Regions from separate parts of the Arthrobacter sp. LT660 genome, predicted to be linked through region 3. Evidence: riboswitches for the same ligand, from Rfam matches in the RefSeq annotation. Region 3 holds a riboswitch; each other region holds the start of a gene.

Region 1 (7,421 bases), 750 kb from region 3:
GCCCCATGCGCCGAACATCCCGGCGACCAGCAGCGGCCAGGCCCGAGCGAGGAAGCGCGCGATGGTGATGCCGGCGAGCGGCAGCAGGCACAGCGTCACCAACACCACGAGTCCGGCGCTCACGAAATCCAGGGTCGCCACCAGCGGGATGGTCGCCAGCGCGACGGCGCCGAGCTTCGCCAGCGGATTGGAGCGGCCGAGGAGACTGGTCCGGCCGGACGCAGTGGGCTCCAGCAGGCCGGGTCGTCCGACGTCGGCGCCCCCCTCCACCGCGGGCGGACCGGCGCCGAGGGTCTCCACGGCCAGCGTGCGTGCGCCGAGTGCCGCGGCGAAGTGTTCGTCGTGGGTCACGGCGACGACCGAGGCTCCCGCCTCCAGCTGCTCGCGCAGCAACAGCGCGAGTTCGGACCACGTGTTCATGTCCTGGCCGAACGTGGGTTCGTCCACGATCAACACCGACGGCCCCGCGGCGAGCACGGTGGCGACCGAGAGCCGGCGTTTTTCGCCGCCGGACAGGGTGAAGGGGTTCGCGTCGGCCAGGTGCCGCAGCCCGAGGCGGTCCAACAAGCCATCGACCCGTTCGGCGATCTGATCGTCGCCGAACAGCGGAATCCGGCTCCCCGACACCCGCGCCTGCCGCGGACCGAACGCGAGCTCCTCGCGCACCGTGGCCGCCACGAACTGGTGTTCCGGCTCCTGGAAGACGGTGCCGATGCGGCTGACCAAGTCGGCTGCCTTCCACCGGTGGGGACGCTCGGCGAGGACGGTGGAGTTGGCCCTCGCCGAACCCTCCGGCGGGTCGCCGGGCGAGGTGAGCGCCGGCGTCGCGACGACGCGTCCCGAGCGTTCGGGAAGGAGCCCCGCGAGCGTCAGGGCGAGTGTGGACTTGCCGGAGCCGTTCGCTCCGGTGATGCAAAGGGCCTCCGCGGCGCCCAGTCGCAGGTCCACTCCGGCCAGTGCCACAGGGGCGCCCGCGGTCCGGGCCACGGACAGCAGCTCGGTGCGCAGCAGCATCTCCCCGGCCGGGCGCGCGCCGGCGTCGTCCGCCATCGCCGGGAGCACCGGGAGCGCCGGGAGGATCGGCACGTGGCCGGGAACCCACACGCCGGCGCGGATGAGATCCTCGCGCACGGGGCCGGGGGCGAACAGTTCGGCGGGAGTGCCCTGGTGCGCCACGCCTCCCCCGGGCTCGAGGACCACCACGCGGTCCACGTGCGGTGCCCAGGCATCCAGGCGGTGCTCGACGATGACGGCCGTCGCCCCGGTGAGTTCCAGTGCCGCCACCACGGCGTCGCGGACCTCGCGGACGCCCGCGGGATCCAGGTTGGCCGTGGGCTCGTCGAGCAGCACCAGACCGGGCCGCATGGCCAGGATCCCGGCGAGCGCCAGCCGCTGCTTCTGGCCGCCGGAGAGGGAGGACGACGGATGGTCGAGCCCGACCCGCAGCCCGACGGCGTCCAGCGCCTCGGCGACCCGGGGCCAGATCTCATCGCGCGGCACGGCGAGGTTTTCGGCGCCGAACGCCACGTCGTCGCCGACGCGCGCCTGGACGACCTGCGTCTCCGGGTCCTGCTGCATTAGCCCTGCGCGGCCCGTCGACGCGTGGGCCGGGCGGCCGTCGACCAGCAGTTCCCCGGCGGATGCCGTGTCCTCGTCCGCGTGGAGCACGCCGGCGAGGGCGTGGAGCAGGGTGGATTTGCCCGCGCCCGATGGCCCGGCGAGCAGGATCCGCTCCCCCGGCCGGATGTCCAGGTCGAGCCCACGCAGGGCGTCTCGGGTGCGGTCGGCATGCCGCCAGCCCCAGCCCCGGGCGCTCACCGAGGCGGGCGCGTGCCCGGCGACGGGCCGCGTGCCCGGCGACGGGCCGTGTTCGCCACGCCGCTCCGCTTCGTGGCCGGCGGCACCGGCGTCGTGCATGTGGGTGGCCATGAGGGGACCTACCGGCTAGCCCCGGGCCGGTTCCTGTCCGGCCTTGCGGGAGGCGAGGGCGGACAGCGCACCGGTGCGGGCGAGTGCCCGGGTGGCCAGCCAGGACAACAGCCCGGCGATGACGATCCCGGAGACGGTCATGCAGCCCACGTAGACGAGCTTCATGGCGGCGGTGTATTCGGGGAACCAGTTGAAGACGAACGCGTCGTTGATTCCGCCGAAGAGGCCCGCCGCGGCGCCGGCGAGGAGCGCGGTCACCAGGCCCCAGCGCCGGTAGAGGAACGCGGCGAACACGAGTTCGGCGCCGAGGCCCTGGACAAGCCCGGACACCAGCACGGTCCAGCCGTATTCGGAGCCGAGAAACGCGGACACGACGGCGGCGACGGTCTCGCAGAACAGGGCCGCGCCCGGCTTGCGGATGATCAGCGCGCCCAGCACGGCCGGGAAGAGCCAGAATCCGGCCACGAGCGCCGAGGACGGCGGGAAGGCGACGAAGAGGAAGTCCAGCGCGTGGTGGATGGTGTTCCAGCCGAAGAAGATGACGCCGGAGGCGACGGCGATCACGGCCGCGACGACGATGTCAACGACGCGCCACGAGGCGCGCGCGTTGCGGGGGTTCTGCAGGGTGGTCATGGTTTTTCCTCCTTGAGGGCAAGGAGGGGAGGAAGAGTCGACGGCGCGCTCACCCTGAGATCTCGACTCCCTTCGCCGGTACTAGCCGGAGCAGGTTCGAGGGTCTGCGTCGAAGCGCACTCTCAGCATCAGTTGACCGGGCCGTTGGGCACCGATCGTGACGCTCCCCTGTCGTGGTTGTTCAGTGTCCCCAGTCTAGCCCCGCGTTATGCTGGGCAGGTAATCACGCCGAACGACGGGAGCACTGCACGTGAACATTCTGCTGAGGGTGGGCGGCACCATCATTTCGCTGGTCGCGGGGCTGGCCGGCGCCAAGGTCGTGGACGCGGTCTGGACGAAGCTCACGGGCAACGAGCCGCCGAAGGCGACGAACCCCAAGACGCAGGCGGAGGCGACGCTGCGCCAGGCACTGGGCTTCGCCGTGATGTCCTCCGTGGTCGCGGCCGTGATCCAGGTGGCGACCAACCGCGGGACGCAACGCGCCATCGCGCGGTTCAACCGCACCCTCGACGAGGTCTAGAAGACGTCTAGGGGCTGCCCGGCGGGGTCTCGCGGCCGCCGGCGTTGCCGTCGGCGGCCCGGGCCACCACCTCGTCGAGGTCGTCCAGCACCAGCGTTTCCTTCTTGAGGTGCCTGGTCCGGTATCCGGATCGACCGACCATGTGTGCGCTGACTGGTGCCGTCAGCAGCTGGAGCATCCACGCCAGGAACAGCGCGGGGGCCACGGACCACGAGCCCATCTGCAGGCCCACGGCCGTGAGCATCAGCAACAGCCCCAGCACCTGCGGCTTCGTGGCTGCGTGCATCCTGGACAGCAGGTCGGGAAAGCGGAGCATGCCGATTCCGGCGGCGAACGACATCAGCGCGCCGACGACCAGGAAGACGGCGGACACCACGTCCACGGGGGTTCCCCACAGCGAATTGTCCATTAGGAGTTCCTCCGGTCCGTCACGTAGCGCGAGATCGTCACCGAGCCGATGAAGCCGATCACGCTGGCCGCCAGGACAAACGGCAGGTGGTCGATGTGGTGGTTCGCGGCCATGTCGATGCACAGGGCGGCGACGACGATGGTCAGGAGCACATCCAGGCCGATGACCCTCTCCAGGATGGAGGGGCCGCGGGCTATGCGGACGAGGGCCAGGGCCGCGGCGGCCGCGATCAACAGTCCCGAGGCCCATACGGCGATGTCCATGATCATGCTGTCCTCCCGCGCTTCGCGCCGGCCTCGGCGCCGTTCTCCGCCTCGAGCGAGGCAAGTTCCTCGCGCGTCCCCATCACGCGAATCAGCCGCGCCTCGGTGGTGCGCGCCTTGCGGCGGAAGTCCTCCGCCTCCTCCCGGGTGTTCACGTCCAAGACGTGGAGATACAGGGTCGCGTTGGGACGGTCCACCTCCACGGTGAACGATCCCGGTATCAGGGTGAGGACGTGGGAGACCGTGGTGATCATCAGGTCCTCGCGGCTGCGCAGGCCCACCCCGACGACGGCGCTGCGCACCTTGGGGCCCTTGACCAGCGCGGTGCCGAGGACCTGGAAACTCGCGACGGCGATGTCCCACACGAACCGCACGGCGAAGAGCGCTGCGCGCCAGACGTTGAACCGGCCGCTGAGCTCCACCGGCGGCAGCCGGAACGCGGACACGACGCCGAGGGAGATCAGGAACCCGAACACCAGGTTGCCGATGGCGAAGTCCCGCCAGAGCGCGCCCCAGACGAGCACCATCCACACCAGCAGCGGCAGCTCCACCATGAAGCGCGCACGCTTGCGGCGGCGGGATGCGGCGCCGGGGGTGCGCATGCCCAGTGCGGACGGACGCGTGGGAGTCACGGTGCCACTCCCGTCACGGGTGCGTTGGGCTCCGAGGCGGTCCCCAGCACCGCCGAGATGTAGTCGTTGCGGTCCATCATGTTGCGCGCCGCCTGCTCGCTGAGTCCGAACAGCGGGCCGGCGAACACCGTCAGCGACAGGCCCAGGACCACCAGGGCGGCCGTCGAGCCGACCATGGCGCGGGGGAGGAGATCGATGTCGCCGCGGTCGCTGAACCGGCTGGCGGGATGGTCGGCGACGTGGCGGTAGGTGGTCACGCGCCCGCCGTCGGCCGCGCCGACCAGGAGCAGCGGGTCCGGGTCCTCCGCGTCCTCCGCCTTCCGCCAGAACGCCCGGTTCCAGACCCGCGCGACGGCCAGCAGGGTCAGCAGCGACGTGGTCACGGCCCCGCCCAGGAGAACCCAGGCCAGCGGTGTCCCGAGTTCGATCCCGCCCTGCAGCAGCCCCAGCTTGCCCAGGAAGCCGGAGAACGGCGGGATGCCGGCCAGGTTCATGGCCGGGAGGAAGAACAGGACGGCCAGCACCGGGGAAAGCTTGGAGAGCGATCCGAGCCGGTCGGCGTTCGAGGTCCCGGCGCGGCGTTCGATCAGGCCCGTCACGAGGAACAGGGACGTCTGGACGATGATGTGGTGGGCGACGTAGTAGACCGTCGCGGCAAGCGCCGCCACGTTGCCGATGGCGAGCCCGAACACCATGAAACCGATGTGGCTGGTGAGCGTGAAGGAGAGCATGCGTTTGATGTCCGCCTGCGCGATGGCGCCGAGGATCCCCACGATCATCGTCAGCAGCGCGACCACCATCAGCACCGAGTTGATGCGGTCCCCGGGGAACAGCAGGGTCTCGGTGCGCACCATGGCGTAGATGCCGACCTTGGTCAGCAGTCCCGCGAACACCGCGGTCACGGGCGCGGGGGCCGTCGGGTAGGAGTCCGGGAGCCAGAACGAGAGCGGGAAGACCGCGGCCTTGATCCCGAACGCCACCAGGAGCATCAGGTGCAGGATCATCTGGGTGCCCGGATTGAGGTCGTTCAGCTTAAGCGCGAGGTCCGCCATGTTCACCGTTCCGGTCGCGGCGTAGATCATGCCGATCGCGATGAGGAACAACATGGAGGACACCACGGACACGACGACGTACGTCACGCCCGCGCGGATCCGCGCCGTCGTTCCGCCGAGGGTGAGCAGGACGTAGGACGCCGTCAGCAGTATCTCGAAGCCGACGTAGAGGTTGAAGAGGTCGCCGGCCAGGAACGCGTTGGAGACGCCGGCCACCAGAATCATGTAGGTCGGGTGGAAGACGGAGACGGGGCCGTCCTCGTCGCCGTCGGCCATGCCCTGCCCGGTCGCGTACACCAGCACGGCGAGGCTGACCGCCGTGGAGACCACGAGCATCAGGGAGGAGAACTCGTCGACCACCAGTGAGATGCCGAACGGCGGGGCCCATCCGCCGATCAGGACGGCCTGCGCTCCGTGGCCCCAGGCCGCGGTCAGCAGCCAGACCTCGAGCGCCAGGGTGATGACGAGCGTGGAAATCGTGGTGATGCGCTGGATCCGCGTATGGCGGCGCAACACGAAGGCCAGTGCCGCGCCCAGAATCGGAAGTGCTACGGCCAATGGCGCGAAGGCCACGGCGGCCAATGGTTCGGTCATCGTGCCTCCCTGTTTCTCCCGTGGTCGTCTGTTCCGGCGCTTTCCTCCGAGGAGGCCTGCCGCCGGTCGGATTCGTTTGCCGACCGGTTGGCGTCCGCGGTGGCCCGCGAGGCGGCCTCGTCGGTGTCCTCGCTGAACTCCGTGGTGTCCGCGGGGACCTCCGCGTCGTCCTCGAAGTCGAAGTGGGACTGCTCGGCGACGCGGCGGTCCTCGAGGTCGTCCACCACTTCGTCCCGCCGGGCGATGACCCAGGACCGGTAGATGATGGCGAGCATCAGGGCGGTCACGGCGAAGGTGATCACGATCGCCGTCAGGATCAGCGCCTGCGGCAGGGGGTCGGAATACGCGTCCGCGGGAGTCTCCGGGTCGTAAAGCGGGGCGAGCCCCGGCAACCCGCCGGCGATCAGGATCAACAGGTTCGCACCGTTGCCGATCAGCAGCAGGCCCAGCAGGACGCGCGTCAGGCTGCGCTCGAGCAGCAGGTAGATGCCGGCGGCGAACAGGACGCCCATGACCAGCAGGAGGGTGACGTTCGGTGTCATCGGGCCACCCCCTCCGTCTGCGGGGCCGCGGGGTTTTGGGGCTCTTCCGGGGTGGCGCCCTCGGAGCGTTCGTCGATCTCGGAGCCGAGGCTGCGCAACACGTCGACGACCAGGCCGACGACCACCAGGTACACGCCGACGTCGAAGATCGTCGACGTGACGAACTTGTGGTCCCCGAACACCGGCAGCGAGAACTCCAGGGCGGCGCTCTGGAACATCTGCCCGCCGAAGAACAAGGGCACGACGCCGGAAAGCGTCGCCGTCGCCAGCCCCATTCCCAGGAGGGTTCCGGGGCTGATCGGGGTCGACTCCGCGAGCTCGAACCGCCCGCCCGCGAGATAGCGGATGGTCAGGGCCAGCCCCGCGAGGAGGCCGCCGGCGAAGCCGCCACCCGGGGTGTTGTGCCCGGCGAGCAGCAGGTAGACCGAGAAGAGGATGAGGGAGTGGAAGATGAGCCGGGTCACCACCTCGAGGATGATCGACCGGCGTTCGGGGGCCAACGTGCGGCCCGCGACGATCCACGCGTCCTTGGCCGACTTGGCGAAGTGGCGGGCGATCGCCAGCGCGGCGGCGGATCGGTTCGGCGCGTGGATGTGCTCGGATCCGCGGTCCACGGATCCCGGCTCGACGTCCTCCACGGGGCGCTTGTCGTCGCCGCGTCCGCGGACGTAGATGAGGCTGGCGACGCCGGTGGCCGCGGCCGCCAGCACCGTGAGTTCGCCGAAGGTGTCCCAGACGCGGATGTCCACGAGGGTGACGTTGACGATGTTCTTTCCGGCGCCGCCGTAGTACGCGAGCTCCGGGAACGCCAGCGAGACGGGGTCCGCCGTGCGCGAGGCCATCGCGA
Region 2 (7,421 bases), 190 kb from region 3:
ACTGGACGCGTTGGCCGCCTCGGTCGAAGGCGCATCCGTCCGCGGACGCGGCCTGCTCGCCGGAGTGCGCTTCCCGGACAAGTCCACCGCCGGGCTCGTGGCAGCCGAGTCGTTCCGCCGCGGTCTCCTGGTGGAGACCTCGGGACCGGACGACGAGGTCCTCAAGCTCATGCCGGCGCTGACCATCAGCGACGCCGACCTGAACCGCGGCCTGCAGATCCTGACAGACGCCACGCGCGTCGCCGTGGGCGCCCCCGCGCTCGCCACGGTCTAGCACGACGCCGGAACCCGCCTGCCCGGGCCGCCGCGCGCGGCGGCCCGGGCACCCCAGAACCAAAGGAGCACCATGCTTGTTACCCAGTTGAACGATCTCAACGACACCGACCGCGACATCAAGTCCGACACCTGGCGCAGCCGCCGCATGGTGCTGTCCGGGGAGGGCGTCGGTTTCTCGTTCCACGACACCGTGATCTACGCCGGCACGACGTCGACGTTCCACTACGCCAACCACATCGAGGCCGTGTACTGCGTCCAGGGCGAGGGAACGCTGACGGATGAGACCACCGGCGAGGTCCACGACCTGCGCGACGGCACCATGTACCTGCTGAACGGCAACGAGAAGCACACGGTGCGCGCCACCAGCGAGTTGCGCATGGCCTGCGTCTTCAACCCGCCGGTCACGGGCCGCGAAGTGCACGACGAGAACGGCGTCTACCCGCTGATCGTCGAGGAGCCCGCGCCGGTCTCATAACCCGCGCCGGGGCACCGCCCCCAAGGATTTGCCCATCCGCAAGGCTGGGCAGCAACGATGTGCCGGCCCGAAAGGTCCGGCACATTGGTGTCTGCGCGGTACGGCGCAGACCGGCAACAACCGAGGAGGAACGGACATGACGGAGACACTGAGTCGCCTACACGACCAGTATCCAACACGAACAGGCAGCGACTACAAGGTGCTGGACCGGACCGGTCCCGTGGTCTGGGGATCCGCCACCGACGGTCCCATGGACGCGGGGACCCTCGAGGGTTTCGAGTCCAAGGGCTACCTGGCCATCGACCAGCTCATCACCGCCGACGAGCTGGAGACGCTCCGGGGCGAACTGAGCCGGCTGTCCGAGGACCCGACCGTCCGCGCCGACGACCGCACCATCGTCGAGGCGAAGTCGCAGGAGGTGCGCTCGATCTTCGACGTGCACCGCACCAGCGCGGTCATGCGGAAGATCGCCAACGACCCGCGGGTGGTGGAACGCGCCCGGCAGATCCTGGGCTCGGACGTCTACATCCACCAGTCCCGGGTGAACTTCAAGCCCGGCTTCGAGGGCAAGGAGTTCTCCTGGCACTCGGACTTCGAGACCTGGCACGCCGAGGACGGGATGCCCACCCCGCGCGCGGTGAGCGTCTCGATTTCGTTGACGGACAACTACTCCTACAACGGGCCGCTGATGATCATGCCCGGTTCGCACAAGAAGTACATCTCGTGCGGGGGAGAGACCCCGGAGGACAACTACAAGGCGTCGCTGGTCATGCAGGGCGCCGGCACCCCGGACAAGGAGACGCTGACCCGGTTCGCCGACGAATACGGGATCGACGTCCTCGAGGGCAAGGCCGGCGGGGCGATCATGTTCGACTCGAACTGCATGCATGCCTCCAACGGCAACGTGACGCCGTACCCACGCTCCAACGTGTTCATCGTGTTCAACAGCGTCGAGAACACCCTGGTGGAGCCGTTCGGCGCGGCCGAGCCGCGCCCGGACTACATCGGAGTCCGGGACTTCACGCCCGCGGGCTAGACAGTGCGACGGCGGTGCGCCCGCTGGCCGTTTTCGGGGTTCGATGTCCCCGGGAACGGCCAGCGGCGCGTGGGCCAGTAACATGCCCGCGAACCGATCCACAGCCTCGAACGCTTGACGAATTCCGGTTTGGAGGCGGGCAGCGGCGCGACTACAGTCGAGTCGTGTAGAGCGGGAGCTCGGGTACGAACCGGGCTGAGAGGGCGAATGACGACGTCGCCGACCGCATGAACCTGTCCGGGTAATGCCGGCGAAGGGATGAGCATTCATGCTTGGTGTTTCCACGACCATCGCAATTCTGGCGGGCGTTCTCGGTGTTTTCGCGTGGGTTGGGCTGGCCGTGGGCCGGGACCGCGACCTCGAACAGTTCACGGTGGCACGCGGCAGCCAGGGCGGACTTGGACTGGGGCTGTCGTTTTTTGCCTCGGGCGTCGGGGCCTGGATACTCTTCGCGGCGCCCGAGGTCGGCGCTTCAGTGGGGCTGGCCGGCGTCCTGGGGTACGCCGTGGCGATCACGGTTCCCCTGTTCGGCCTCGTCTTCGTGGGACGGCGGTTGCGGGCGCTGGTTCCCGAGGGGCACAGCCTGATCGAATTCGTTCGGATCCGCTACGGCCGCACCATGCACGTCTACGTGCTCGGCATCTCCGTCTTGTACATGCTGGTGGCGTTGGCAGCTGAACTGACCGCCGTCGGCGCCGTGCTCGGACGCCTGTCCAGCATGGATCCGCGGGTCGGCATTGCCGCGGTCGCGCTCATCACCGTTCTCTATACGGCCTATGGGGGCCTCCGCGCCTCCATCCGGACCGACCGGTGGCAATCTTGGCTGTTGTTTCCCCTGCTGATAGTCGTCGGCGCACTGCTCTTCGGCGGACTGTCGCGGGAAGCCGCGCCGATGGATCCGGCGTTGTTCGCCGTGGACCTGACGGGCGTCGAGGCGGCACTGACGCTCGTCGTGGCGGTGACGGCAACCACCCTCTTCCACAACGGCTACTGGCAGCGGGTGTGGGCGGCCCGGGACGGGCGTGCGCTGGGCCGCGGAGCGGTCCTCGGGGCAGTGACGCGCTTTCCCGTCGTTTTCGCCGCGGGCATGGTCGGTCTGCTCGCGGCGGCCTATGGCGTCTCCCTCGGCGAACCGCCCGCACCCTTCTTCGCCCTGCTGGATTTCCAGCCCCAATGGGTTCTCGCGCTGGTCCTCATGCTCACCCTCGCGCTGGTGGCATCCACCGTGGACACGCTGCAGAACGGACTCGCCGCCGTTGCCGTCACGCACACCCCTTCCATGGGGCTCACCGGTGGACGCATCGCAACGGCAGTGTTCACGGTCATCCCGGTACTCGTCGCGTTCCAGGGCTTCTCGGTGCTGCGTCTATTCCTCATAGCGGACCTTTTCTGCGCGGCCACCATCGTGCCCGCGTTGCTGGGGCTGTGGCGCCGTTCGACGCCGGGCGGCGCGGTCAGCGGTTCGGTGGCCGGCCTCGTGGCCGCCCTCGGGTACGGTTTCGCGGTCGGCGGCAGCCTTCCCGAGGCCATTGCCGTTGCGACCTTCGCGGAGGGACTCGCGCTTCCCCCGTTCCTCGCCGCGCTGTTCGCCTCCGCACTGGTCACCGTCGTGGTTTCCCTGGCGTCCGGACGGAGCCGGGACATGGAGGGCATTGGTGCGTTGGCCACGCCATTGACGTCGCCGCAACGGCCGGGACCGTCCGCCGCCGATGCGCCGGAGACGGTCCGATGACCGCCGACGCGGAGCCGGCCGCGGCCGTGGAACGCGACAGCCTGGATCTGCGGATCCAGGCATTCGTCGAACGCGGTGCCGCACCGTCGGAAACCGGCGGCGGGGGCGGGGCCGGCGGGAGCGACGCGGAGGTCGAATTCGGGGGACTCGCGCTCGAGTTGTTCGAGCACCAATACCGCCACAACAAGGCCTACCGGCGCTTTTGCCGCTCGCGCCGCGCGGAACCGGGGAGGATCACCAGCTGGGACCAGATCCCCGCTGTGCCGTTGGCCGCGTTCAAGCAGCTCACTCTCGCGTGCGAGCCACCGGAGGACGCGGCGGCGGTCTTCATGACCAGCGGCAGCACCGACCCCACCCAGCGGGGGCGCAACCACCATCCGCACCTCCACTTGTACGACGCGTCGCTGCGCGCGGGATTTGAGCATTACTTCCTGCCGGACCGTAAACGCATCCGCCTGCTGGTGCTCAACGCCCGCCCCGGGGAGCAGCCGCATTCCTCGCTCGCGTACTTTTTCGGCCGCCTGGTTGATTTCTTCGGGGCAGCGGGCAGCACCCACTTCATGGAGAACGACCGCCTCGACGTGCGGCGCGTGGCGGCGGTCCTGCGGGAGGCCGAGGAAGCGGGGGAGCCCGTCGCGCTGCTGGGCGCCTCCTTCGCCTACGTGCATTTGCTGGACGCCTTCGACAACGAGGGACTTGCCTTCCGCCTGCCGGCGGGGAGCCGCCTGCTGGACACCGGAGGGTACAAGGGACGCTCCCGGGAGGTGTCCGCCGAGGACCTGCGCGCGCGGTTCGGGCGGCTCCTCGGACTTCCCGAGTCCCGGTGCGTCAACTACTACGGGATGACCGAGATCAGCTCCCAGTACTACGACACCGCACTCCGCGACGGCTGGGAGGGAACCGGCGTCCGGACCCGCCGCAAGGGCGTCCCGGCGTGGACGCGGATCCGTGTGGTGGACCCGGAGACCGGGGCGTCCGTGGAGCCTGGGCAGAGGGGCCTGATTGTCCACTACGATCTGGCCAACCGGGGATCGTGCCTAGCGGTTCTGGCCGAGGACGTCGGCCACCTGGTCGCACCGGATCCCGGTCGGGAAGCCGCGATCGAATTCGTCCTCCGTGGCCGTGCCGAGGGAACCGAATCCCGCGGGTGCTCGATCGCCTTGGACGAAATCCTCGGCGCGAACCGGAGCTGATCGCCATGACCGCCGCCGAACAACGGCAAGTCCCGCCGCCCACCGGCCGCCCGCCCGCCGCGGGGCCGGCCGTCGATGGCTTCTTCCTGCCCCAACTCAGCCAGTCCGAGCTCGACGGCCTCGGGTGGGAAACCCGCTCGTGGGGCGCCGTCGATCTCCGCATGCCGGTCGTGACTCCGGCTCTGGTGGACCTCGTGTGTCGGCGGCTCCTCCAAGCCCAGGTCGATTGCCTGGCCGAGCGTCCGGTCATGGAGATCGTCGAAGTGCTCGGACGGGTAGTGGCGAAATGGTCTGATCCGGACTACCCGTTGCGGCGGCAGGCCGAGGAGCTGCTGCCCACAGTGACCGGGTATTCGCCGGACATGGTGCGCCGGGGGCTCAAGGACTACCTCAAGACCTTTCGTCGAGACCGACTGCTGCGTTTCCTCGCCCAGGACTTCGACAACCCGTTGGTGCTCGACGGCTTCCAGCCGAACCGGGCGCAGGGACGTTCCCGCGCCTACGGACCGGGGCTGACGACGCAGTTTTTCGCCGGCAACGTTCCGGGGCTGCCGGTGTGGAACCTCGTGTGCGCGCTTCTGGTGAAGTCGGCGACGTTGGGAAAATCCGCGTCCGGGGAACCATTGTTCGCGGTGCTTTTTGCGCGCAGCCTGGCCGAGGAGGACCCCGCCCTCGCCGCGTGCCTGTCCATCCTGCACTGGCCGGGCGGGGACGACGCGATTGAACAGGCGGCCTTCGCCCACTCCGGGGCCGTGACCGCGACCGGTGGCCGCTTGGCCATCGAGAGCGTCGCAAAGCGCCTGCCCGCAGGCATGCCGTTCGTGCCGCACGGGCACAAGATGAGCTTCGCCGTCGTCGGGCGGGAAGCCCTGGCGCTGAACCGCTACGCTGAGACCGCCCGACGCGTGGCGCACGATGCCTCGCAGTACGACCAGCAAGGATGCCTGTCCCCGCATTGCGTGTTCGTGGAACGCGGCGGGGCGGTGGACCCCGGGACGTTCGTGGAGGCCGTGGCGTCCGAAATGGGGCGATTCGAGCGCAACAAGCCCCGCGCCCGGCTCACCCTCGAAGAGAGCGCGGGCATCGAGCGGGTCAGGTCGCACTACGAGTTCCGGGCCTACGAGGACGAATCGGTCCGGCTGTTCACCAGCGAATCCGGAACCAGCTGGACCGTGGTCTACGAAGAAGGGCCGGTGCGGTTCGAACCCTCGCCGCTGAACCGGCTCCTGCGGGTGCATCCGGTGGACGGAATCGACGACGTCGTACGCCTCGCGGGCCCCCTGTCCCGTTACCTGCAGAGCGTCGGCATCGCGTGCTCGCCCGAACGCCTGGACGCATGGTCCTTGGCGCTGGGACGGTGTGGCGTCGACCGGATCTGTGCCGTGGGGCAGATGCCGGAGCCCGCCGCCGGGTGGCACCACGACGGACGCGGAAACCTCACGTCGCTGGTCCGCTGGGTCGACATCGAGGGCGCGGCCGAGGCTGCCCTGGAACATTACGACGCCGAATGGACGCTTCCCGGGCGCCACGTCAGCCAGGGGATTCGCCCGTGAGCCGGGAGGGCCCGGGACGCGCCCTCGGCACCAGCAACCTCCTGGCGGACCGGGTAGCGATTGTCACCGGGTCCAGCCGGGGGGTCGGGGCCGCGACCGCCCGAGCGCTCGGCGCCCATGGGGCGACCGTCGTCGTGAACTACCTGCGGAACGCCGAGGCGGCGCACCGGGTGGTCGCGGAGGTGGAGGCCACGGGCGGCCGGGCGGAGGCGTACGCCTCCGATGTCACCGACGCCAATGCCGTCGCAGCGATGGTCGAAGACGTCACCGAACGATGGGGCCCGGTCAACCTGCTGGTGAACAACGCGCTGCGGAGCTACACGTTCGATCCGCTGACCCGCCGCACGGCGTGGGACATCTCCTGGGAGGAGTACCAGTCGCAGTTCGAAGGCAGCGTCGGCGGCGCGTTCAATCTCTGCCGCGCCGTGTTGCCCGGGATGAAGGGTGCGGGAGGCGGGCGGATCATCAACCTGGTCACGGACCTCATCGAAAGGCCGGGCGTCGCCTACCACGACTACAACACCGCGAAATCGGCCCTGCGGGGGTTTTCCCGCAACCTCGCGTCGGATCTGGGACCCTTCGGCATCACGGTGAACTGCGTTGCCCCGGGGCTCGTGTATCCAACAGATTCGAGCAGGGCCGCGACCGACGAACAGCGCGACGCGCTGGAGGCGGCCACGCCGCTGCGGCGGCTCGCCACCCCGGAGGACGTGGCCGGCGCCGTGCTGTTCTTTGCCAGTGGATGGTCCGGTTTCGTCACCGGCGGCTGTCTGTTCGTCGACGGCGGGCTCGTGATGAACTGACCCTCCTTCCCGGCGCACCGCCGCGTCCGGGCTGGACACGCGTGGGAGAATGGACGTAATGACTTCAGACCAGCACCGCAACGAGGACCGGAAGCACACCCCCGCCGGTCCGGGTTCCCCGGCCGTCCACGAGCCGGCCGACCTCCATCCCGCCGACGGACACCACCGGACGGGCACGTCCCGGGCGCACGCCGTCCGCCCCGAGCGCACGCCGGAGAAGCTGACCACGAAGCGCAGCGACGGCCGCATCCAAGTCAAGCCAACGGCCGAGGGCTGGAAGCAGGCCATGGGTCCGGACGGACGGCCGCAGCTGCAGTTCGGCACGCGCACCCGGGTGACCCAGCCGCCGGAGC
Region 3 (7,421 bases):
GGCACCAGGACGGTGGCGCCGAACATGGCCATCACGTGCTGGACGCCGATGCCCGTGGTCTGGAACCAGTTCAGTCGCTCGTCGGGGGCGACGACGGTGCCGGGGCGGATGGTCTTGCCGTCGCCGTGCAGGGTCCAGCCGAAGCCGAGGGGGTTGCTCATGGTGCCTTCCGCAGAGGGTGCTGGGTGGGGGATCCCCCCGGAATCCTACTCCGCGCGCGCCCCGGCCGGCACGACGGTGCCGCACCCTGGGGCCGGCACGGTCTCGGCGAGCTCGGGCCCGGAGCCCCCGGGATCGCCGTCGGCCGCTGTCTGCGCGAAGAACAGCAACTCGTGCCGGGACGACTCGTGGAAGGCGCGGCGCATGGCCGCCAACTCGTCGGCGCCGGAGCGCAGCGCGACCTTCTGGACCAGGTCGATGGAGTCGCGGGTCGCGGCGTCGAACTCGGGTGAGGAATAGGCGGCCAGCCAGTCGGCGTAGGGGTGCCCGTCCCGGGCCGCCGCGGCCAGCCGGGTTCCGGCGTCCTGGTAGAGCCAGAAACACGGCAGGATCGCGGCGACCAGGACGGGGTACGTCCGGCCGGACGCAGTGAGGTGGTTCAGGTAGCCCGCGGTGGTCGCGGTGGGGTCCGGCGGGGCGGCGGACCCGAGATGGGCGCGGTGCAGTTCGAGTTCCTCCTCGAGGCAGCCCGTGGCGCAGGCGGCCCAGAAGCGCTGTTCCTCGGCGTTCGGCGCCAGCTCCGACGCCCGTGACAGCACCTGGGCGTACGTGCGCAGGTAGAGCGCGTCCTGCCCGAGGTAGTGCTCGAAGTCCTCCTGTCCCAGCGTCCCGTCCTTGAGTCCGCGGATGAACGCGAGGTCGTCGATGCCCGCCCGGATCCCGGCGATGTCCTCCCACCAGGAACCGAGCAGGGCGTCCGGGGTCGGCGGAACGCCGCCCTGCCAGAGCCCGGCGAAGTGGTTGACGGGGCCGTGTCCCTCGCCGGATCCGACGTCGAGGGCGTCAGCGGCCGCGAGCGCCTGACCGAGCCAGGCCTTGGCCAGGCGCAGTGCGTCCGGCCAGTTGCCCGTCCGCGGGTACAGCGTGGCGAGCGCCGAGGACAGCGAACAGCCCGTTCCGTGGGTGTTGCGTGTCGGCGCCCGTTCCCCGAGGACCTCCAGTACGACGCCGTCCGCGTCCACGAGCGCGTCGGGGCAGCCGCCGGGGTGGCCGGCCAGGTGGCCGCCCTTGGCGAGAACCAGGATCCCGAACTCGGCCGCGACGGAGCGGGCCTGTTCGAGTGCCCGTCCCCAGCTGGTGGCCAGGGGCGCGCCGGACAGCTCGGCGAGCTCGGCGAGGTTGGGCGTGGCGAGGTCCGCGAGGGGAAGCAGCGCGCGCAGCGCGGCCCCGGCGTCGTCGTCCAAGAGCCGGTCCCCGCTGGTGGCGACCATGACGGGATCCAACACCACCACCGGCCGCCCCTCCCCCAACCCCCGGAAGTGGACATCACCACCCTTAACTAACCCCCGGTAATGTCCACTTCGCGTGGTGGGGGGGAGGGATTGGAGCCAGGTGGACACCGTCCGGATGGTTTCCGCGTTGCCGAGCATGCCGATCTTGACGGCGTCGATCCGGATGTCCTCCGCGACCGCCGCCAGCTGGGCGGCCAGGAAATCCACCGGGGGGATGTGGACGCCGCTGACGCCGCGGGTGTTTTGCGCCGTCAGCGCCGTGATGGCGGTCATTCCGTAGCCTCCGCACGCGGCGATCGACTTCAGGTCCGCCTGGATTCCGGCGCCGCCCGAGGGATCGGACCCGGCGATGGACAGGATGTTGGGCACGGCGCTCATGCGCGCTCCCCCGATCGGCGCGCGGCGCGGGCCGCCTCCCATTCTGAACGCAGCGATCGCGCGGCGGCGGCCGGGTCCTCCGCCGCGCAGACCGCACGGACCACCGCCATGCCGGACGCCCCCGCGGAGGCGACCGCGCCCGCGTCGCCGTGGCCCAGCCCGCCGATGGCCACGCAGGGCAGCGGCGCGGCGGCGACGAACTCCGCCAGCCCGCCGAAGCCGATCGGATCCGGGTGGTCCTTCTTCGTCGGCGTCGGCCGAACCGCACCTGTCCCCAGGTAGGAGACCGTGCCGGCGGGCATGGTCGCGAGGGCTTCCAGCTGGGGCAGCTTCCCCGAGCTGAGACCGAGAATCGCGTCCGGGCCGATCAAACGGCGCACCAGCGGCGCCGGCAGGTCCGACTGCCCGATGTGCACGCCGTCGACGCGGGCGCCGGCCTCACGGGCGGCCAGGTACACGTCCACGCGGTCGTTGACGACGAGCGCCGCGCGGCCCGCGGTGAGCTCGGAGCAGGCCACGACGTCGTCGAGGAAGGCGCGGGCCGGGACGTCCTTGCACCGGAGCTGGACGATCGTCGCCCCTCCGTCGACCGCCGCGGCGACGATCTCCGCCAGCGGGCGCCCGTTGGTGCTCCCCGCGTTGGCCACCAGGTAGAGCGAGAGGTCGAACGCGGCGCTCATCGCAGCACCGCCCGTTCCGCGAGCTGCTCCGGCGTCGTGGAGGACAGTGCGTCCAGAAATGCGACGGCGAAGCTCCCCGGACCCGTCGCCGAGGCGGCCGCGGCCTCCGCGGCCACCGAAAAGAACGCATGCGCGGCGACGCTGCCGGCGAATGGATCGTCCGCGGCCGCGGCGAACGCGGCGACCAGGGCGCCCAGCGCGCAGCCTCCGCCCGTGACGCGCGTGAGCAGCGGGCTGCCGCCGTGCACGCGCACCGTGCGCTCGCCGTCCGTGATCAGGTCGACCGCGCCGGAGACTGCCACCACGCCGCCGGTCCGGCGGGCCAGCGCGGCAGCCGCGCCGGGCGCCGCGTCGACGTCGTCCGTCGCGTCCACGCCGCGTCCCCCCGCGCCGACGCCGGCGAGGGCCATGATCTCCGAGGCATTGCCGCGCACGACGTCGGGGCGCAGCTCAACGAGCATGCCCGCGAACCCGGTGCGCAGGGCCAGCGCGCCCACGGCCACGGGATCCAGCACCCAGGGCGTGCCGGATTCGTGCGCGGCGCGGGCGGCCTCGAGCATGGCCTCGCGCTGCTCGCGGTGCGGGGTCCCGAGGTTGACCAGGACTCCGGAGGCGAGGCGGGCGAACTCGGCGGCCTCGCCGGGAACGTCCACCATGGCCGGGGCGGCGCCGGCGGCGAGGAGGACGTTGGCCGTGAAGTTCGCGACGACCGTGTTGGTCAGGCACTGGACCAGCGGCGCCGTGGCGCGCAGCCGCCCCAGGTGGTTCGCGGCCGATTCGGGCGAGACGACGGGTGGAACAAGGTGTGAAGGCGCAATGGAATCCATGGGCGACATCCCTCCGCTAGTACGAACTAGATCAGGTGTGTACGGGTGTGATCTCAGTCCCTGGCGGACACCCCGTGTCACTGCAGGCGAGCTTACCGTGTTCCGCCCGTGAACTCCCTCGTGCTCGGGCGGATGCCGAAACGGCTAGGTTGATGACCATGGGTCTTTTTACACGCACCAAGCCGCGTCCGCCGCGCGCGGACACCGTCGCGGACGTTTCGTCGGCGGACCCGGACGCCCCGGTCGTCCCCACCGTCGCGGAGACCGTCACCCGGCTCCGCGACTCGGCGTCCACGCAGCTGGCCCACCCGCGGAGGTTCCGTGCGGGGCAGCTGCGCGCACTGGAGCGCATGCTCGACGCCCACGAGGGCGAGTTCCTCGAGGCGTTGGCCGCGGACCTCGGCAAATCGGCCGTCGAGGCGCACCTGACCGAATTGGATCTGGTGCGCGGGGAGATCGACCATGCGCAGCTCCACCTCACCGAGTGGATGGAGGCCAAGGGCGTCCGCGTTCCGCTGGCGTTCCAGCCGGCGTCCGCCAAGGTCGAGCCGCAGCCGTTGGGCCTGGTGCTGGTCATCGGTCCGTGGAACTACCCGGTCAACCTGGTGTTCGCGCCGCTGGTGGGCGCGCTGGCCGCCGGGAACTGCGTGGTCCTCAAGCCCTCGGAGCTCGCGCCGGCGACGTCGGAGCTGATCGCGCGACTGGTTCCCCGGTACCTCGACCCCCGCGCCGTCGCCGTCGTGGAAGGCGGCGTCGAGACCAGCCAGGCGCTGCTGGCCCAGCGGTGGGACCATATCTTCTTCACGGGAGGCGAGCGGGTGGGCCGCATCGTGGCCGAGGCGGCCGCCCGCCACCTGACGCCGACCACGCTTGAGCTGGGAGGCAAGAGCCCCGCCGTCGTCGTGGACGGCAACCCCGCGGCGATCGCGCGCCGCATCGCCTTCGGCAAGTTCCCGAACGCGGGCCAGACGTGCGTGGCCCCGGACTACGTCCTGGCCGTGGGGACGTCCGCGGACGGGCTGGAGAAGCACCTCCCCAAGGCGATCGCTTCCTTCTACGGTCGCAACCCCGCGAAAAGCCGGGACTACGGACGGATCGTGAACCGCCCCGCGTTCGACCGGCTCGCGGGGTTCATCGAGGCGGCCGCGGGCGGCGCGGGCCGCATCGTGAGCGGCGGCGCTTCGGACGCCGAGTCGCTGTTCATCGAGCCGACCCTTCTGGCCGACGTCGACCCGGCGTCCCCGGTCATGACCGAGGAGATCTTCGGGCCGGTCCTGCCGATCGTGCGTGTGGCCTCGTTCGACGACGCGGTGCGGTTCATCAACTCCCGTCCCTCCCCGCTGGCGGCGTACCTGTTCAGCGAGAAGCCCCGGCTGCAGTCCGCCTTCGAGGACCGCGTGCGTGCCGGGGCGATCGGGCACAACGTCTGCAACGCGCACCTGGCCATCCCCGCGCTCCCGTTCGGCGGCGTCGGCGCGTCCGGGCACGGGAGCTACCACGGGCGGGCGGGGTTCGAGACGTTCAGCCAGTTCCGGTCCGTTCTGTCGAAGACGGCCGTGGTCGATACGCTCCGGGCCGTGTACCCGCCGTACGGGCGGCTGAAGGCGGGGCTGCTGCGCCGGATCCTCTAGCGCGGCCGCGAGGGTGTCGAGCGTCACGACGGAGACGGGAACAGGCCGGTATTGCATGCGGTTGCATATTGTGGAAGATCGATCGGCCCCCGCGCCGGTTCCCCAAACCAATAGGAGCATCCCCATGGCAACCACCGTCCTGACCCTCGTCGGCTCGCTGCGCAACGGATCCACCAACCGTCAGCTGGCCGAGGCCACCGCCGCCAACGCGCCCGAGGGCGTGGAGGTCAACGTGTTCGAGGGCCTCGAGAACCTGCCGTTCTACAACGAGGACGTCGACATCGAGGGCCAGGTTCCGGCCGCCGCGGCCGAGCTGCGCGCCGCCGCCGGTGCCGCGGACGCCATGCTGCTGGTTTCCCCGGAATACAACGGCACCATGCCGGCCGTCCTGAAGAACGCCATCGACTGGCTGTCCCGCCCGTACGGCGCCGGCGCCATGACCGGCAAGCCGGCCGCCGTCATCGGCACCGCGTTCGGCCAGTTCGGCGGCGTGTGGGCGCAGGACGAGGCCCGCAAGGCCGTCGGCATCGCCGGCGCGACCGTCCTCGAGGACGTCAAGCTGTCCATCCCGGGTTCCCTGGTCCGCTTCGCCAAGACCCACCCGAAGGACGACGCCGAGGTCGCCGGCCAGGTCGCCGCGGTGCTCGAGGGCATCCGCGCCGCCGCCGAAAAGAACTAGCGCGACCGAAAAGAACCAGCAAGACGCCGGCGCCCGCCGGCGCGGAAAAGGCCGGTCCCCACGGGGCCGGCCTTTTCGTTGTGCCCGGTTCCCGGGCGACTAGGCGATCACGCCGTCGACCAGCTTCTTCGCCTCGGCCTGGACCTGCGCGAGGTGCTCGTCGCCCCGGAAGGACTCCGCGTAGATCTTGTAGACGTCCTCGGTCCCGGAGGGGCGGGCGGCGAACCAGGCGTTTTCGGTGGTCACCTTCAGCCCGCCGATGGCCGCACCGTTGCCGGGTGCCTCGGTCAGCTTGGCGGTGATCTCCTCCCCCGCGAGCGTCGTCGCGGTGACGTCCGAGGCCGACAGCTTGCCCAGCGCGGCCTTCTGCTCGCGGGTCGCCGCGGCGTCGATCCGGGCGTACGACGGCGCGCCGAACTCCGCGGTCAGTTCGCCGTACCGCTGGCTGGGGGACTTGCCGGTGACGGCCTGGATCTCGGACGCGAGCAGGGCCAGCAGGATGCCGTCCTTGTCCGTGGTCCAGGGGGTGCCGTCGAAGCGCACGAAGCTGGCCCCGGCCGACTCCTCGCCGCCGAACACGCCGGTTCCGTCCAGCAGGCCCGGCACGAACCACTTGAAGCCGACGGGCACCTCCACCAGCTCGCGTCCGAGCGATGCGGCGACCCGGTCGATCATCGACGAGCTCACCAGCGTCTTGCCGACGCCGGCGCCGGAGGGCCACTGCGGCCGGTTGCGGTAGAGGTAGTCGATGGCCACGGCGAGGTAGTGGTTGGGGTTCATCAGGCCGGCGTCCGGGGTGACGATGCCGTGGCGGTCCGCATCGGCGTCGTTGCCGGTCGCGATGTCGTACAGGTCCCCGCCGTCGCGCACCTTGCCGATCAGCGAGGCCATGGCCGAGGGCGAGGAGCAGTCCATGCGGATCTTCCCGTCCCAGTCCAAGGTCATGAACGCAAAGCGGGGATCCACCTCGGGGTTGACCACGGTCAGGTCCAGGCGGTGGCGCTCGGCGATGGCGGCCCAGTAGTCCACGGAGGCGCCGCCCATCGGGTCCGCGCCGATGCGCACGCCGGCGTTGCGGATGGCGTCGATGTCCAGCACCGAGGGCAGGTCGTCGACGTAGCCGGCGAGGAAATCGAAGGTCCCGACCGATTCGACGGCCTTGGCCCGCGCCAGCGGGATGCGCTTGACGCCCTTGAGGCCGCCCTCCAGCAGTTCGTTGGCGCGGCCCGCGATCCAGCCCGTGGCGTCGGAGTCGGCGGGTCCTCCGTGCGGCGGGTTGTACTTGAAGCCGCCGTCGCTGGGCGGGTTGTGGGAGGGGGTGATGACGATGCCGTCGGCCCGCGCGGCGCCGCCGTCGCGGTTGTGGGCCAGGATCGCGTGGCTCAGCGCCGGCGTCGGGGTCCAGGCGTCGCGCGCGTCCAGGAGGACCCGGACGCCGTTGGCCGCCAACACCTCCAGGGCGGTGTCCTGCGCCGGGTCCGAGAGCGCGTGGGTGTCCTTGCCGACGAAGATCGGACCGGTGATGCCCTGGCCGGTCCGGTATTCCACGATCGCCTGGGTGATGGCCGCGATGTGGTTCTCGTTGAACGAGCCGTTCAGGGATTTTCCGCGGTGTCCCGACGTGCCGAAAGCGACGCGCTGCACGGGATCGGACGGATCCGGAATGATGTCGAAGTACGCGCCGCGCACCGCGTCGACGTCGATCAGGTCCTGGGGGAGGGCTACTGTGCCCGCTCGGTTCGCCATGGGTACAGCTTTACAGATCCGCCGCCAAA
Region 4 (7,421 bases), 320 kb from region 3:
CGTCCAGCAGTTCTACTTCCGCGAAGCCGAGCTTCTGGACGACGGCCGCTTCGCCGACTGGCTCGAGGTGTTCGACGACGACCTCTTTTATTGGGCCCCGCTGCGCACCAACCGGCTCCGCCGGCAGGCGGCGCTGTCCATCGGGCGCGAGGGAGAGGCCGCCTACTTCGACGAGACCAAGGAATCCCTGGCCTGGCGCATCCGCCGCTACGACTCCGGCATGGCCTGGGCCGAGGATCCGCCATCGCGGACCCGCCACCTGATCTCCAACGTCACCGTCCACCACCAGGGCGACGGCACCCTGAGCGCGCGCTGCGCCTTCCTGGTCTACCGCAACCGCCTGCAAACGGAAACGGACATCTACGCCGGCGGACGGACGGACATCCTGCGCATCCAGCCCGACGGCGGATTCCGCGTCGCGCGCCGAGAGATCCTCTTCGACGCCAATGTCCTCCAGGCGAAAAACCTCAGCACGTTCTTCTAGCCGCACCGTTCACCACGAGAGGTCCACATGAGTGAAACACAGCAGGCCGGCTGGCTCCGGGGCGACGTCGCCCTGGTGACCGGCGGAGGGTCCGGGATCGGCCGGGCCGTGGCCGAACGCTACCTGGCGGAGGGCGCCTCCGTGGCGATCTTCGGCCGCGACCTCGCCAAGCTGCATGCCGTGGTTGACGCGAGCGCCGCGCCGGAGCGCATGCTGGCGATCGCCGGCGACGTGCGCGAGACGCGCGACCTGCACGACGCCGTCGAACAGACCGTCGCGCGCTTCGGCAAGCTGGACATCCTGGTGCCCAACGCCGGAATCTGGGACTACAACCGCTCCATCACGCGCCTGGACGGGGAGCAGTTGGGGGACGCGTTCGACGAGCTTTTCTCCATCAACGTCAAGGGCTACCTGCTCACGGTGGAGGCGGCGTGGCGGGAACTGGTCAGGACCCGGGGGTCCATCGTCATGACGCTGTCCAACGCCTCCTTCCACACCGCCGGCGGCGGGCCCGTCTACACGGCGTCGAAGTTCGCCTGCCGCGGGCTGGTCAACCAGCTCGCCTACGAACTCGCGCCGAAGGTGCGCGTCAACGGGGTCGCGGTCGGCGGCATGAACACGGACCTGCGCGGACCGGCGTCGATCGGTCTGGACGGCCGCTCCATCGCGGACTCGTTCGCCCGCTCGGAGGTCACGGGCAACAACCCGCTGATCCCGCTGCACGACGCCTCGGTGGAGCCCGTGGACTTCACCGGTTCCTACGTGCTGCTGGGATCGCGGAACAACGCCGGGAACATCACCGGCGCCATCATTCCCGCGGACGGCGGCATCGCCGTCCGCGGTTTCGGGGACCGGGCCGCGGGAGGCGACCAGCTATGAGCAACCGGATCGACATCAACCCGGTCGGCGGCGTGCTCCGCCAGGCCGCGTACTCGCCCGACTCCACCGCGCTGGTGTACGAGGGGCGCGAGATCGGCTACGGCGAACTCGCCCGCGACGCCGGCCGGCTGGCCGCCGCGCTGCGCGCGCAGGGCGTGGCCGACGGCGACCGCGTGGCCTACCTGGGCCTGAACAGCGCCACGTTCATCACCACCATGCTGGCCGCCTGGTGGCTGGGCGGGGTGTTCGAGCCGCTGAACTTCCGGCTCGCCCCGCGCGAGGTCGGCGTGCTGCTGGAGCGCTCGGCGCCCACGGTCGTCGTCGTCGAGCCCTGCCACCAGGACGTCGTCGAGACCCTGGCGGGCTTCGCCGGGCACGACGCCGGAACGCAGCGCTTCGTGCTCGTGGACAACGATCCCGCCGTGCCCGTGGCGGGCGAGCCGGCGTCGTTCTGGACGCCCCTGACCGCGTTCCTCGGCGCCGCCGGCGGTGAGGTGCCCGAGGCCGTGGAACGGTCCGAGGACGATCTGGCGATCCTGATGTTCACGTCCGGCACCACCGGGGTCCCGAAGGGCGTGCAGCTCACGCACGGAAACCTGTGGTGGAACTCCGTGAACGTCGATTCGCTGGTGGACACGCGCCGCGGGGACACCAACCTGGCGGTCGCGCCGCTGTTCCACGTCGGCGGGCTGAACGCGCTGACCATCCGCGTGCTGGTGCGCGGCGGCACCACGGTGCTCCGCCGCACCTTCGATCCGCGGCAGACCCTGCGCGACATCGAGGAGTACGCGGTGTCCCAGGCGTTCCTGGTCCCGGCGCAGCTTTCGGCGATGCAGCAGACCAAGGAGTTCGAGGCGCACGACATCTGGTCCCGCCGGTGCTGCTGAGGCAGTACGAGCACAAGGGCGTGGCCGTGCAGCAGGCGTGGGGCCTGACCGAGACGTCCCCGTTCGCCACGTACCTGCCCTCGGAACTGACGTACGCGAAGGGCGGATCCTGCGGGATCCCCATGCCGTACAGCCAGGTCAAGATCGTGGATCCGGCGACCGGTGCGGACGTCCTCGCGCCAGGCGAGACCGGGGAGATGTGGACGAAGGGGCCCAACGTCACTCCCGGTTACTGGAACGACGACGCCGCGACAGCCGCCGCGTTCCACGACGGCTGGTTCCGCACCGGGGACATCGGCTACCGGGACGCGGACGGCTACTTCTACATCGTGGACCGGCTGAAGGACATGATCATCACGGGCGGCGAGAACGTCTATCCGGCGGAGGTCGAGCGCGCGCTGATGGAGTACCCGGGCGTCCTGGACGTCGCCGTCGTGGGCGTCGACGACGAGAAGTGGGGCGAGTCGGTGGTGGCGGTCATGAGTTGCGCCGACGGGTCCGTGCCGGACATCGAGTCCGTCCGCGAGTTCACCGCGACTTACCTCGCGCGCTATAAGCTGCCCAAGAAGCTGGTGCTGACCGCCGCGGTTCCGCGCAACGGGGCGGGAAAACTGGACAAGCCGGCCATCCGCCGCCTGGTCAGCGAGGAGGAGTAGCCGCATGGTGGACCACGACGAGCACGCCGACAACGACCACGCCAACGACGAGGTGGACCAGCTGCGCTGGCCCGATGCGCTTCCGCCGTCGTGGGCGGCCGCCCCGGTTTCCGCGGAGCCGGGTTTCGAGTCCACGTTCGCGGTCACCGAGGACGGGGCCCCGCGGGGAAGCGTCTCGGTGGTCCGTGTGGCCAAGAGCGAGTTGGACGCCGCCTACCCGGCCTCCGTGCGGGACCGGCTGCTCGTGCCGTCGCCCGACGCCCCTGCGGAGGCGCTCCAGCTGGTGTCCGAACGCGTCATGGAGGCCGAACCGGCCTGCCGGCGCCTGGTGGTCTCCACCCCGGAGGGGGACGTCGCGCAGATCGCGCGTGCAGAGAGGGCCGGCTACCGCTACGTCGTCGACGTCGACCTGCCGGACCGGGCGGTCTCCCTGATGGCCGCCGAACCGGACTGGGTGCTCGAGGAGTCGCGCCGGATCGACGACGTCCCCACGCGCTAGGCGGTCCGGCGCTAGGCGCTCTTGGCCGCCTGCCGCTTGGCCTGGTGCTGCTGCCCGCTGATCGCCGCCACGGCGCGCGAGGCGGCGTAGCAGACCTTCCGCAGGACGGTGGCCTGCGAGTCCGGGACGAACTTGCCGACCGGCCCGGACACGGACATCGAGGCCACCGGCTTGCCGTTGGGACCGAAGATCGGCGCCGCGATGCAGTTCAGGCCGGTGAGGATCTCCTCGCGGTCGAACGCCAGGTTGGTGTTGCGGACCTCGAGGAGCTCGCGGCGGAACGTGTCTGGGTCCGTGATGGTGGCCGGCGTCCAGGCCAGCATTTCGGAGCGCATGGCTTGGTCCGCGGCGTCGGGATCGTAGGCCAGGAGCACCTTGCCGACGGCGGTGCAGTAGGCCGGGGCACGCCCGCCGATGCGCGAGGGGCTGCGCACCTGCAGGTGTCCGTAGAGCTTATTGAGGTAGACGACGTCGGTGCCCTGCAGGACGGCGAGGTGGACCGTCTGCTTGGTCAGTTCGTAGAGGTCCGCGAGGAACGGCGTGAGCGCGTCCCGCATGCGACCCTGCAGCGCGTCCTCCTGCGTCGAGCCCAGGTCCTGGATCATCTTGCCGAGCCGGTATGCGTTGCCGGCGCGCTCCACGGCACCGTTGTTCTGCAGGGTGGCCAGCAGCCGGAAGGCGGTGGACTTGGACAGCGAAGCCCGGCGGGCGAGTTCGCTGACGCCGACGCCGACGAAGGCGTCGTTGCCGAAGGCGTTGAGCAGCGACATGGCCTTGTCGACGGCCGTCCGGTCGTCGCGGGGCGCGGGGGTGCTACGGGTCATGCTTTAGTTTCCCGTGCTGTCGACGAAGTGTCAAACATGACAGTTCGTCACTTATAGGTGACACTATACGGGTGCAGGCCAACGACCTCGTCTCCCGGAACATCCGCCGTTTCCGCGTGGAGCGCGACCTCTCGCTCGGCGAGCTGGCGGCGCTGGCGGGCATCTCCAAGCAGACCCTGTCCAAGGTGGAGGGCGGCGTCGGGAACCCCACGGTGGGGACCCTGGAGAGCATCGGGCACGGGCTCGGCGTCAGCGTTGTGCGGCTGCTGACCGAATGGGGGACTCCCGTCCACGAGTCGCTGGCCGCCGACGCGCACTGGCGGCCCGCTGATGCGGGGCACATCAGGGACCTGGACCGGATCTACGGGTCGGGGTACGTCCGGACGCACGTGGTCCGGTTGCATCCGTCGTCGGAGGCCCACGTTGTCGAGGCGCACGGATTCGGCTCCCTGCACCAGTTGTATGTGGTGTCCGGGACGCTGGAGGCCGGTCCGGTGGGGGACCTCCGCCGCCTGGGCGAGGGCGATTTCCTGCGTTTCCCGGGCGACGCGGAACACGCCTACCGGGCGGTCGGAGGCCCCGCCGTCGCGCATCTGACGACGACGGCGCCCCAGGTGCCGCAGTTCCCGCACGGGGACGGCGCCGGGGATCCGGCCTGAGCCCTCGCTCCGGAATCGGGCGCCCGTTGGCCCGGGCGCCCCAAGTGGGCTAGGCTAGCCATCGTCCACACGGGTGCCCTGGCAAGGGCTGAGATCAGGCTGACGCTGCCTGCGACCGTCGAACCTGTCCGGGTCATGCCGGCGTAGGAAGTGAGGGCTCATCCGTGAGCGTTTCAGCAGAAAACCAGTCCACCCACCGTGCCTCCGAACAGCACCCGGCCCACTCGCCGGCGTTCCTGGAGGACGCCGACTCCGGCATCCGCGTGCCGGTGACGGCGATCAGCCTGGACGATTCCCCGGACGGAAACCCGAATCCGCCGCTGAACGTCTACCGCACCGCGGGGCCGGGCAGCGACCCGCTGGAGGGGCTGCCGCCGTTCCGCGCAGCGTGGATCGAGGGCCGCGGGGACACCGAGGAGTACGGCGGCCGCGAACGCAACCTGTACGACGACGGGAAGTCGGCCGTGCGCCGCGGCGCGGCATCGGCCGAATGGAAGGGCACGCGCCCGGTTCCCCGGCGTTCGCTGCCCGGGCGCGTGGTGACGCAGATGCACTACGCGCGCGCCGGCGTCGTCACCGAGGAGATGCGCTACGTGGCGCTCCGCGAGGGATGCGACGTGGAACTGGTGCGCAGCGAGGTCGCCGCCGGACGGGCCATCATCCCCAACAACATCAACCACCCAGAGTCGGAGCCGATGATTATCGGCAAGGCGTTCCTGGTGAAGATCAACGCGAACATCGGCAACTCCGCCGTGACCAGCTCGATCGCCGAGGAGGTGGACAAGCTGCAGTGGGCCGCCCACTGGGGCGCCGACACCGTGATGGACCTGTCCACCGGCGACGACATCCACACCACGCGCGAGTGGATCATCCGCAACTCGCCCGTCCCGATCGGCACCGTGCCCATCTACCAGGCGCTGGAGAAGGTCGGCGGCGACGCGGCGAAGCTGGACTGGGAGGTCTTCCGCGACACCGTGATCGAGCAGTGCGAGCAGGGCGTGGACTACATGACCATCCACGCGGGCGTGCTGCTGCGCTACGTGCCGCTGAGCGCCGAGCGCGTCACGGGGATCGTGTCCCGCGGCGGGTCCATCATGGCGGGCTGGTGCCTGGCGCACCACCGCGAGAACTTCCTCTACGAGCGCTTCGACGAGCTCTGCGAAATCTTCGCCAGGTACGACGTCGCGTTCTCCCTGGGCGACGGGCTGCGGCCCGGTTCGATCGCCGACGCGAACGACGCCGCTCAGTTCGCGGAGCTCGACACGCTGGCCGAGCTGACGAAACGGGCGTGGGAGTTCGACGTCCAGGTCATGGTGGAGGGGCCCGGGCACATCCCGTTCCACCTGGTGCGGGAGAACGTGGAGCGCCAGCAGGAGCTGTGCGACGGCGCTCCGTTCTACACGCTGGGCCCCTTGGTCACGGACATCGCGCCGGGCTACGACCACATCACCAGCGCCATCGGGGCCACGGAGATCGCCCGTTACGGCACGGCGATGCTCTGCTACGTCACCCCGAAGGAGCACCTCGGGCTGCCGAACAAGGACGACGTGAAGACAGGGGTGATCACGTACAAGATCGCCGCGCACGCCGCCGACCTGGCCAAGGGCCATCCGGGTGCGCACGAGCGTGACGACGCCCTGTCCAAGGCGCGCTTCGAGTTCCGCTGGAAGGACCAGTTCGCGTTGTCGCTGGATCCGGCCACGGCGGAGGCGTTCCACGACGAGACGCTGCCGGCCGAGCCGGCCAAGACGGCGCACTTCTGCTCGATGTGCGGGCCGAAGTTCTGCTCCATGCGGATCTCGCAGGACATCCGCAAGCAGTTCGGCTCGGCCGCGGACCAGCAGGTGCTGGCCGAGGACATCGAGCGGCGGATCTCCGAGGGCATGGAGGAGAAGAGCCGCGAGTTCGCCGGGGCCGGCGGCAGCGTCTACCTGCAGCCGACCATCGGGGTGGGCTCGCCGAACGTCTAACCAGTGGCGGTGGGCACCGACAGGCGGGGCATAGGACCGCCGCGACAGGTCACCGTTATCGACCTTTTGACCTATTTGGTGGCGTTGGGATGGTGTGTGTGGGCGTCGGTCAGCACAACGGAGCGTTCGTCGACGTAGAACCAGATTCTGGCGCCATTTGCCAGCTCGTACTGCCGTCGGCGGGGTTTCGTTCCTTTATGGGTGACAAACTCGAGATCACCCTTCATCCCATGACACGTCGGATCGTCAGCGAGGGGATCAGTTGTCAGTCGCTCCCAAGCTTGGACGACGCGCGCTTGATGCCCCAGGCCATGCAAGAGCTCCCCGCGCCTGCGGGGATGAGCCCGGTGGTGAACCCACCCTCGACAGCGCCCTCGAGAGCTCCCCGCGCCTGCGGGGATGAGCCCTGCTCCTGCATCCGCTCTTGGCTCTTGGCGAGGAGCTCCCCGCGCCTGCGGGGATGAGTTGAAACCGGCGGCACGGCGGCCGAGGTGGTAGAGGAGCTCCCCGCGCCTGCGGGGATGAGCCCCCCCGGTTACCCAGTCATCGAGCGGCCCGGATGA

Evidence for each region. A riboswitch is a leader RNA that binds a small molecule or an ion and turns the genes downstream of it on or off. The one in region 3 is predicted to bind thiamine pyrophosphate.
Region 1: it holds a riboswitch for thiamine pyrophosphate, as region 3 does, so the genes downstream of both, AC0QSG_RS08815 (ECF transporter S component) here and thiM (hydroxyethylthiazole kinase) in region 3, are expected to answer to the same signal.
Region 2: it holds a riboswitch for thiamine pyrophosphate, as region 3 does, so the genes downstream of both, AC0QSG_RS11400 (sodium:solute symporter family transporter) here and thiM (hydroxyethylthiazole kinase) in region 3, are expected to answer to the same signal.
Region 4: it holds a riboswitch for thiamine pyrophosphate, as region 3 does, so the genes downstream of both, thiC (phosphomethylpyrimidine synthase ThiC) here and thiM (hydroxyethylthiazole kinase) in region 3, are expected to answer to the same signal.

Annotation. Positions count from the first base shown of each region.
Region 1 is NZ_CM149651.1:1,901,716-1,909,136, forward strand. It holds gene AC0QSG_RS08810 (ATP-binding cassette domain-containing protein) at 1-1,929, opposite strand, end outside; gene AC0QSG_RS08815 (ECF transporter S component) at 1,945-2,562, opposite strand; TPP riboswitch at 2,613-2,742, opposite strand; gene AC0QSG_RS08820 (DUF4235 domain-containing protein) at 2,813-3,082, shown strand; gene mnhG (monovalent cation/H(+) antiporter subunit G) at 3,090-3,491, opposite strand; gene AC0QSG_RS08830 (MrpF/PhaF family protein) at 3,491-3,760, opposite strand; gene AC0QSG_RS08835 (Na+/H+ antiporter subunit E) at 3,757-4,356, opposite strand; gene AC0QSG_RS08840 (Na+/H+ antiporter subunit D) at 4,383-6,032, opposite strand; gene AC0QSG_RS08845 (Na(+)/H(+) antiporter subunit C) at 6,029-6,574, opposite strand; gene AC0QSG_RS08850 (Na+/H+ antiporter subunit A) at 6,571-7,421, opposite strand, start outside.
Region 2 is NZ_CM149651.1:2,462,016-2,469,436, reverse strand. It holds gene ectB (diaminobutyrate--2-oxoglutarate transaminase) at 1-274, shown strand, start outside; gene AC0QSG_RS11410 (ectoine synthase) at 347-751, shown strand; gene thpD (ectoine hydroxylase) at 888-1,787, shown strand; TPP riboswitch at 1,949-2,063, shown strand; gene AC0QSG_RS11400 (sodium:solute symporter family transporter) at 2,056-3,519, shown strand; gene AC0QSG_RS11395 (LuxE/PaaK family acyltransferase) at 3,516-4,712, shown strand; gene AC0QSG_RS11390 (acyl-CoA reductase) at 4,718-6,265, shown strand; gene AC0QSG_RS11385 (SDR family oxidoreductase) at 6,262-7,068, shown strand; gene rlmN (dual-specificity RNA methyltransferase RlmN) at 7,127-7,421, shown strand, end outside.
Region 3 is NZ_CM149651.1:2,650,659-2,658,079, forward strand. It holds gene AC0QSG_RS12345 (uracil-xanthine permease family protein) at 1-161, opposite strand, end outside; gene AC0QSG_RS12350 (bifunctional hydroxymethylpyrimidine kinase/phosphomethylpyrimidine kinase) at 207-1,829, opposite strand; gene thiE (thiamine phosphate synthase) at 1,826-2,509, opposite strand; gene thiM (hydroxyethylthiazole kinase) at 2,506-3,336, opposite strand; TPP riboswitch at 3,328-3,421, opposite strand; gene AC0QSG_RS12365 (aldehyde dehydrogenase family protein) at 3,495-4,967, shown strand; gene AC0QSG_RS12370 (NAD(P)H-dependent oxidoreductase) at 5,092-5,646, shown strand; gene pgm (phosphoglucomutase (alpha-D-glucose-1,6-bisphosphate-dependent)) at 5,746-7,392, opposite strand.
Region 4 is NZ_CM149651.1:2,330,502-2,337,922, reverse strand. It holds gene AC0QSG_RS10800 (aromatic-ring-hydroxylating dioxygenase subunit beta) at 1-484, shown strand, start outside; gene AC0QSG_RS10795 (SDR family NAD(P)-dependent oxidoreductase) at 512-1,363, shown strand; gene AC0QSG_RS10790 (AMP-binding protein) at 1,360-2,250, shown strand; gene AC0QSG_RS10785 (class I adenylate-forming enzyme family protein) at 2,241-2,906, shown strand; gene AC0QSG_RS10780 (GNAT family protein) at 2,911-3,405, shown strand; gene AC0QSG_RS10775 (IclR family transcriptional regulator) at 3,417-4,229, opposite strand; gene AC0QSG_RS10770 (helix-turn-helix domain-containing protein) at 4,301-4,888, shown strand; TPP riboswitch at 4,948-5,055, shown strand; gene thiC (phosphomethylpyrimidine synthase ThiC) at 5,053-6,858, shown strand.